Regions from separate parts of the Paenibacillus sp. strain BS8-2 genome, predicted to be linked through region 1. Evidence: riboswitches for the same ligand, from Rfam matches in the RefSeq annotation. Region 1 holds a riboswitch; the other holds the start of a gene.
What was found. A riboswitch is a leader RNA that binds a small molecule or an ion and turns the genes downstream of it on or off. The one in region 1 is predicted to bind cyclic di-AMP.
Positions count from the first base shown of each region.

Region 1 (4,259 bases):
AGCTGCTGACGGCGCGGCGCAGCGCCTTTACAGCGCTCGCAAGACTGCGTCCGACTACGATACTGGAGGACGCAACGGTTCCGCGTTCCCGAATTGCCGATATGGTGCTGCGAATTAACGAAATCGCGCGCAAGTATAACGTCACCATCGCGACCTTCGGTCATGCGGGAGACGGGAATCTGCATCCAACGGCGACGACGGACGCGAGGGATACCGAGGAGGTGCATCGCGTAGAGGAGGCGTTCGCCGAAATCTTCGAAGCCACGATCGAGCTAGGCGGCACGATTACTGGAGAACATGGAGTAGGCCTCGTGAAGGCGCCATATCTGGAGTGGAAAGTAGGGGCGCCAGGCATTGAAGTGATGAAAGGCATCAAGATGGCATTTGACCCGCAAGGGCTGCTCAATCCTGGCAAGTTGTTCGCCAAGGAAACGAGAAAAAGGGTGGTGCTGCAGCATGGCTAACGGAACGATGATCAAGAAACCGGAGATCAAACATGCCAATCCACTGGCGCAAACGCTCCTGAACAAGCTTGACTACGATCAGCTTACGAATTGCATGCGCTGCGGCTTCTGCTTGCCGGCATGCCCGACCTTCCGCGAGACCGGGCTGGAGCCAGAGTCGCCGCGCGGTCGTATTGCGCTTATGAAGGCCGTTGCGGATGGGATTATGGATCCTGATCAAGCGTTCCAGGATCAGATGAATCATTGTTTAGGATGCCGCGCGTGCGAGCCGGCATGCCCAGCCGATGTGAAGTACGGACAGCTTATCGAGCAAGCGCGTGACGCGATCGAAGATCATGCGGAACACAGCTTACCGATCAAGGGTCTGAGGAAGGTGATGTTTAAAGGCGTTTTCCCTAGTCGGAGCAAGCTTAAACTTCTTGGAGGTACACTTGGTTTCTACCAAAAGTCGGGTCTGCAGAAGCTGGCCAGAGGTACGGGGATCATGAAGCTGTTCCCCAAACATCTGCAAGAAATGGAAGCGATTTTGCCAGAAGCCAGCACGAAAGGGGTCATCGAACAAATCGGTGCGTTCTATCCCGCAAAGGGCAAAGCAATTGCCCGTGTGGCCTTGTTCAGAGGTTGTATCATGGATGTGATGTTCGCAGGCACAAACGTCAATACCGTCAAACTGCTTTCCGAAGCGGGCTTCGAAGTTGTCATCCCGGATACACAGGTTTGCTGCGGTGCTCTCCATGCGCATAGCGGCGAGATGGACGATGCACGCGGGTTGGCTAGGACGAATGTGCAGGCATTCAAAGCTGCGGGCGTCGATTATATCGTCTCCAATGCAGGCGGCTGTGGGGCGCTGCTCGTCGAATACGATCACCTGCTAGTAGAAGACGCTGATCCGGAAATGCGTGAAGCAGCCAAATGGTTTGCAGAACGTGTCAAAGATGTGAGTCAGCTTATCGTTGAGATTGGAACGATTCCGGCATTCGCCGAGATCGCCGCGGAATCGGAGCAAGGCACGGTAACGTATCAGGATTCTTGCCATTTGCGAAACGTGATGAAAAGCTCAAACGCTCCGCGTCAGCTAATGAAAAGCGTCAGCGGCGTATCGTATGTAGAAATGAAAGAAGCGGACCGCTGCTGTGGCTCTGCTGGTATCTACAACGTAACGCAGCCGGAGATGGCGGGACAAATTATTGAGCACAAAATGGAGCATGCTACAAATACGGGAGCACGTTACATGCTTACCAGCAATCCCGGTTGCCTCCTTCAGATGAAACACGGGATCGAAAAACATAAGCCTCCGTTCCGGATGGAAGCGATGCATATCGTCGATTATTTGCATGATCGAATCGTGGCGGCTCCGGCATCACTTTCCGAGCATCCAGAGTCTGGTGTTTTGGCGAAAAACGGATCAAACGTTTGATAATCGACGCTTCGATAATCAAAGGGCTGTTGTAAACGTTGCAATGAACGATTTTCGGTGATTCCGAGCTAATAGGCTGCGAGTTTCAGCTTTTACTTTTGGTTCATAAAGGAGTAGCATTAGCGATGAACCAAATATGCCACACGCTGAGCCTTTTTCATAAAAAGGGCGGGGGAACCAATGCGGCTGCAGCCGCTGGGGTGAATCCATTCTGAACAGAATGGTAGGGAATTCTCGAAATCCCGAATCCGACAGCTAACCTCGTAAGCGTTGTTCGGGAGAGGAACGAAAATTCACTCGTGATCGTATGGTTTACGACCACAGAGCGCACTCGCCTCTGTGGTTTTTTGTTGCGCATTTTTAAGGATACGATAAGAAGAAAGAAGGCTGCGTGTTAATGAAAAAACAATTTGTTGTCATCGGTTTGGGCAGATTCGGGGGCAGCGTCACCAAGACGTTAATGTCGCTCGGCTATGAGGTGATGGGAATTGACAGAGACGAGCGACGCGTGCAAGATTTTGCGCCGATACTCTCTCATGTATATCAAGCGGATTCTACGGATGAATCTGTCTTGAAGCAGCTGGGCGTGCACAACATGGACCATGCGATCGTAGCAATTGGCGAAGACCTGCAGGCAAGCATCCTGACCACCCTGATCCTCAAAGACATGGGTATTCCATACGTGACAGCCAAAGCAACCAACGATTACCACCAACGGGTACTTGAGGGACTAGGGGCGAATCATATCGTACATCCAGAGCGGGATACGGGTATTCGAGTGGCGCATCAAGTAACCTCCAAGAATACGGTCGAATACATGGAGTTATCTCCGGAGCATAGTCTTGTCGAAATTATTGCTCCGAACAATTTCGGCGGCAAGACGTTAAAAACATTAAACTTCCGCGCCAAATTCGGCTGCAATATCATGGCTATTCGGCGAAAAAACAACGAGCTTGTCGTATCGCCTCTAGCTGATGATTTTATCTACGAAGGCGATATGCTTGTTGTTATTGGCAAGAACACGGATATCACCCGCTTCGAGAAAGCGATCGGCGACTAATAGCTTATCCCTTGAAGGGGGCAAGATAGTCGGCAATATCGGCGTTAACCTCAGCGGGATCGACGGATGGAATGCGATCATCGCTTAGATTGTATTTGTCCTTCAGACGAAGTATGCGATAGACGCTTTCGTCGAGCCGCTCCTGCGAGATCGTTCCATCGTCCACGCGTTGGAGGACGGAGTCGAGCACCTTCTTCTGCAATGCATCCTCATGACACACGAGCAGGATATCCCCTCCGGCCAGGATGGCATCCACTGCGGCTGCACCAATGTCATTGCCATTCGTCAACCCTTTCATGGTCATGTCGTCTGTAATCACGACGCCGTCATAATGAAGCTGTTCGCGAAGCAGATCCGTAATGACTACCTTGGAGATGGAAGCGGGATGCTCCTTATCCAGCTTGTTCATTAACAAATGTCCGATCATGATCGCATCTGCCTCGTTACGAATCGCTTCTTCGAATGGCCGCAGCTCGAATCCACGGAGCTCCTCCAGGCTCTTATTCACGATAGGCAAACTCTTATGGGAATCAACGGCTGTATCGCCATGCCCCGGAAAATGTTTGACGACCGCAGCCACTCCCTGCGACGTAATACCGTCCATCATTGCGAGGCCATGCGAAGCTACCGTATCGGCATCTGCGCCAAAGGAACGGTCTCCGATAACAGGATTGTCAGGGTTGCTATTAATGTCCAGCACCGGGGCAAAATCCATATTGAAGCCGAGTGAACGCACGGCAAGTCCAAGTGATTGTCCGATGGCAAAGGTATAATCGGGATTCTGCTTGCTCGCGATCTGCTTTGCGGTCGGTGTTTTGGTATATTCGGCGGGAAGTCGACTTACTTTGCCCCCCTCTTGGTCAACGCTTAACCATAATGGAACAGATTCTGGATCACTGGCGTTGCTTTCTTTGAGCTGATTCAATAATTGCAGCGTTTGACTTGCATCTTTGATGTTATCCTTAAACAAAATAAATCCCCCGACATGGTAATCACGGATAAACGATCGCGTGGTGTCATTCATCGAGATGCCGTCCAAGCCGATGATGGCCAATTGTCCGACCTTCTCCTTCGTTGACATGGCGTTAATCTGTTGCCAGATAGCTTGCTCGCCCTGATCAGAGGGCGTTTCGTTATGTGAGGTTGGATTAGGAGACTGTGTAACGACTTCGGATGTCGGTGTGACCGTGGAGTTTGAAGAACCGTCTTTGCCGCAACCGACGAGAGAGGTTACGGCTACAAGGGCAGCCATAACGGCTAGCGATAGCTTGTACATGTAGATCTCCTCCTACTGGGTATCTCGATCTTATCTATTGTA
Region 1 covers NZ_CM137010.1:3,998,867-4,003,125, forward strand. Annotated here, with positions in the region: gene ACX1C1_RS16875 (FAD-binding oxidoreductase) at 1-464, shown strand, start outside; gene ACX1C1_RS16880 ((Fe-S)-binding protein) at 457-1,881, shown strand; cyclic di-AMP (ydaO/yuaA leader) riboswitch at 2,016-2,166, shown strand; gene ACX1C1_RS16885 (potassium channel family protein) at 2,279-2,941, shown strand; gene nagZ (beta-N-acetylhexosaminidase) at 2,946-4,217, opposite strand.

Region 2 (4,259 bases), 2.3 Mb from region 1:
TTGCCCTTGGGCAACAAGCACGATATCTCCTTTGCGAAGCTCGGTAGAAGGTACTTGCTTGATCGAGGAGCCCATCAGTTTGTTCGCGATCATTTCTTTTTTGGATTTTTTGAGCGAGTCTGCTTGCGCTTTACCTCTGCCCTCTGCTAAAGCTTCTGCAAAGTTAGCGAATAATACCGTCAATAGCAGGATGACAGCGACTGTAGCATTGAACCATACGGGAGTTGCACCCCCGAATGCATCAGGCACGAAAACGAACAACAACGTAATGATAAATCCAATTTCCACGACGAACATGATCGGGTTACGAATCATAACTCGTGGATCTAATTTGAGAATAGACGACTTCAATGCCTGTTTCACGATAGGTCCGCTTAAGGCTGATTTAGTTGGTTGACTCATGGTATACTCCTCTCCAGTAACGGCTATGGCGCCAAAGTTAGTTGCTCGGCAATGGGCCCGAGTACAAGGCTCGGGAAGAAGGTCAGTGCGCCAACAATAAGCACGGCTCCCAAGAATACGACTGCGAATAAGGCAGTGTCCGTGCGGAAGGTGCCAATCGATTCGGGTACCGTCTTCTTCGCTGCAAGCGAACCCGCCACGGCAAGTAGAGTCACGATCGAGAAGTAACGACCTATAAACATGACTAGGCCAGTCGATATATTCCAGTAGGTTGTATTGTCCCCTAGTCCTTCGAATCCGGAACCGTTATTGCCGGCTGATGATGTGTATTCGTACATGGCTTGCGTAAGACCGTGGAAGCCGGCGTTCGAGATCGTCTCCGGATAATAGAACAAGGCGATTGCCGTCGGTATCAAAATGATGAACGGAGGAACCAGCATCGTCAGCGCGATCAGCTTCATTTCCTTCCCTTCAATCTTCTTGCCAAGATATTCTGGCGTTCTGCCTACCATTAATCCGGACAAAAATACGCCAATCATTGCGTATATCAGCACGTTCATAAATCCGGCACCTACACCACCGAAGATGGTATTCAGCATCATGTTCGCGATGGTTACCAATCCAGCGATCGGCGTCAACGTATCATGCATCGTATTAACTGCCCCCGTCTCGGAGGCTGTAGTGACAACCGAATATAAGACGGATTGCTCGATACCAAACCGTGTCTCTTTGCCTTCCATGCTGCCGTGATCCTGATCGATGCCAAGCGCGCTTATGGCGGAGTTGCCTGCTTGCTCTGCGCCGAGAGAGATCCCTAACATCATAATGAACAATGTGGTCATGGCGACGAATAGTACCCGTCCTTGCTTGGGGTTGCCCACCATCTTCCCATACGTGTACGGCAACGCCGTGCATAATAACATCATCAATATTATCTGCAGCGTGTTACTTATTGCGCCGGGATTCTCGAATGGATGCGCTGAGTTGACGCCCATAAATCCGCCGCCGTTGTTGCCGAGCTCCTTAATGGAGAGGAACGAAGCCATCGGTCCGCGCGCAATCGTCTGTTCTTCGCCTTGCAGCGTCTGAGCAACTGCCGCAGGTTCCAGCGTTTGAGGAACGCCAAGTGCTGCAAAGAGTAGAGCGGCCACAATCGCAATGGGCAATAATACACGAACAATGGAACGCGTCAGGTCCACGAAGAAATTGCCCATTGGCTTGCCTGCGAGTCCTCGCATAAAGGCGATAACAACGGATAACGCAGTTGCCGGAGCCGTGAACATCATAAATACGATAGCGACCATCTGAGACAAATACGATAGACCGCTCTCCCCGCTATAATGCTGCAGGTTCGTATTGGTCATAAAGCTGATCGCCGTATTAAACGCAAGCGTAGGCTCCATGTTTGGAATATGGCTGGGGTTAAGCGGCAGATAGGCTTGCATTCGGAAAATCATATAAACCAGCAAGATCATAACTCCGTTGCTGAGGATGACGGTTGCGGCATACTTTTTCCATAATTGGTTGGTAAGGGATAGACCTCCCAAGCGGTAAATCAATCTTTCTATTGGACCGAACCATTTGTCCAGAACAGTCGTTTCCGAATGGAATACCTTAGCCAAATATAAGCCTGTTGGTCTGGCCAACAAGAAAACTATTATTAAAGTGATGAAGATCGCGATCAAAGCTAACATTGTTGCATACTCCTTCCCGCTAGCGGCAGCTCTAGAATTTTTCTGGATTCAACAGCACATACGTCAAATATACGAAAACAACGACGACCACCACGCCGAGTGCGAGCATCATTGCGGCTCACTTCCTTCCGAAGCAACACTTCCGCACCACGCTAACAGTCCTAACATGCCTGCTAGTGAGACGGTTAAGATCCCAATCATGACAATATCCATTTACGTTCCTCCCTATATCAAAAATGAAACATCCCCGCCGTTGGAATACAGAACGTGCCCGCAGCTGTGGACGGCGAAACCAAAATAATTTCCTCTTGAATGGACATGCTGCGCCTCACACCCCTTTATTTGGGCAACAAAAAAAGAAGCTGCACGAAGAGGAACCTTCATCAGCTTCTTAGGCACAGGGAAAGAACCGTGTCTAATCACGACAAATTGTTGCCTCTATAGACGCTTACGAGGTTAGCTGTCGGATTCGGGCGTTAGAGTCGCCCTACATGCCGGATACGTTCATTTCCGGTCACGATTCACCCCAAATCCACATTAGACATACATGCGGATTGTATATGGGTCCCCCGTTCTCAGGTGCCACTTCTCTTGGGAAGTGGCCTACTAGATTCAGCGATTGTTCGCCCGTACATGATTCGGGCTATATCAACTTGACGTCATCATCCTTTCCTTGGATTCGAAGGAATGTTTACTTACCAGCAATTCAGCGCTGAACGGAGTACGTGAATCCATTCATGGCAACATGTTACTCCCCCTCGTAAAAGCTGTAAAGCAAAGCAAACGTCAAATTAGATGGTCTACGTTTTGCTAAGTTCGAACACTCCATATAGCAACGTATTATCGCTCGTTTCCTATCGTTTGCTCTCATTATCGATGGATTATAAACATTTTTATGTAATTTTTACACCTGCAGCGTGTTTCATTATTCGTTATTATTAAGTAATCTAGGAGAAGAACAACAAGCGTAACTACGAAGGAAGTGATTCCAGATCGTTCAGTCTCTTGTAAGGCGGATTGCATTATCGCCATATATAAGCACCACCTTGTTCATTACAATTATGACTTTGTTATTAGTACCCGTTGGTCGCTTATTCGACCTGGCAAACGTAGCGTTACTTTATTTGTTGCCAGTGCTCTTTAACGCGGTATACCTAGGGCTACGGCCCGCCATTTACGCCTCGTTTCTCGGTGTGTTTGCCTTTGATGTTTTTTTCGTGCCGCCTGTCTTAAGCTTAACGGTTGCTGACTTAAAATATTTCATTACCTTTGGTGTTTACTTAGTTGTCGCCGCATTAACAGCAGGACTTGCCACAAGGCTGAAGCTGCAGGCTCAGTATGCCAAGTCCAAGGAAGCCCAGACCGCTGCCTTATACGCATTCAGCAGAGAAATGATATCGGTATCCAATATCCATGATTTGTCGGAGCGATTGTTGTCGCAGCTACCAAGGAAGTTTGGGCTGCAAGCTACGATGTATGTGGAGGAGGAGACCGGTACGCTGGGACTCTCTGGCCATACAAGGGGAATCGACGATAACCACAAACGGGAATTGGCATCAATTGGTATCGATTACATGTATAAACGCGCTGAAGGTGATGGTTCAGAGTGTTTGATGCTTGGTCAACATTTGGTATATCTGGCATGGCTGCATGCCGATCATCGCAAATATGGCCTCCTTGTTTGTTACTCCGAATCGGCAACTGCACAAGCTACACAAGCATCGGACGAGATACAGCAAGTGATTAGAACATTGGCGGGTATTACAGCCAATACCATCGCGCGTATTAAACTTGCCGAAGAAGCCAAGATTGCTCTTGTATCGGCTGAGTCCGAACGGATGCGTACCACGATTCTTAACTCAGTCTCGCATGAGCTGCGGACGCCTCTGGCGGCGGTTATCGGTTCTGCCACAAGCCTTTTGGAGAACGACCATCTATTCACTCCATCCGATCGCGTGGAGCTCCTCGAGACGATTCGGGACGGCTCCCTTCGAATGAACCGATTGGTCAACAATTTGTTAAACATGGTAAAGCTGGAAAGCGGTATGTTGTATTTCCGGAAGAGCTGGTGCGATCTCGAAGATGTTATTAACGCAGCCGTGGGCCAGGCCCGCGATTATCAGCAGCAGCGCAAGATTAGAGTCGTTCTTCACCATGAGGAGC
Region 2 covers NZ_CM137010.1:1,694,328-1,698,586, forward strand. Annotated here, with positions in the region: gene kdpB (potassium-transporting ATPase subunit KdpB) at 1-402, opposite strand, end outside; gene kdpA (potassium-transporting ATPase subunit KdpA) at 426-2,096, opposite strand; gene kdpF (K(+)-transporting ATPase subunit F) at 2,128-2,208, opposite strand; cyclic di-AMP (ydaO/yuaA leader) riboswitch at 2,526-2,724, opposite strand; gene ACX1C1_RS07490 (ATP-binding protein) at 3,131-4,259, shown strand, end outside.
Region 2: another riboswitch for cyclic di-AMP. It lies ahead of kdpF (K(+)-transporting ATPase subunit F); the one in region 1 lies ahead of ACX1C1_RS16885 (potassium channel family protein).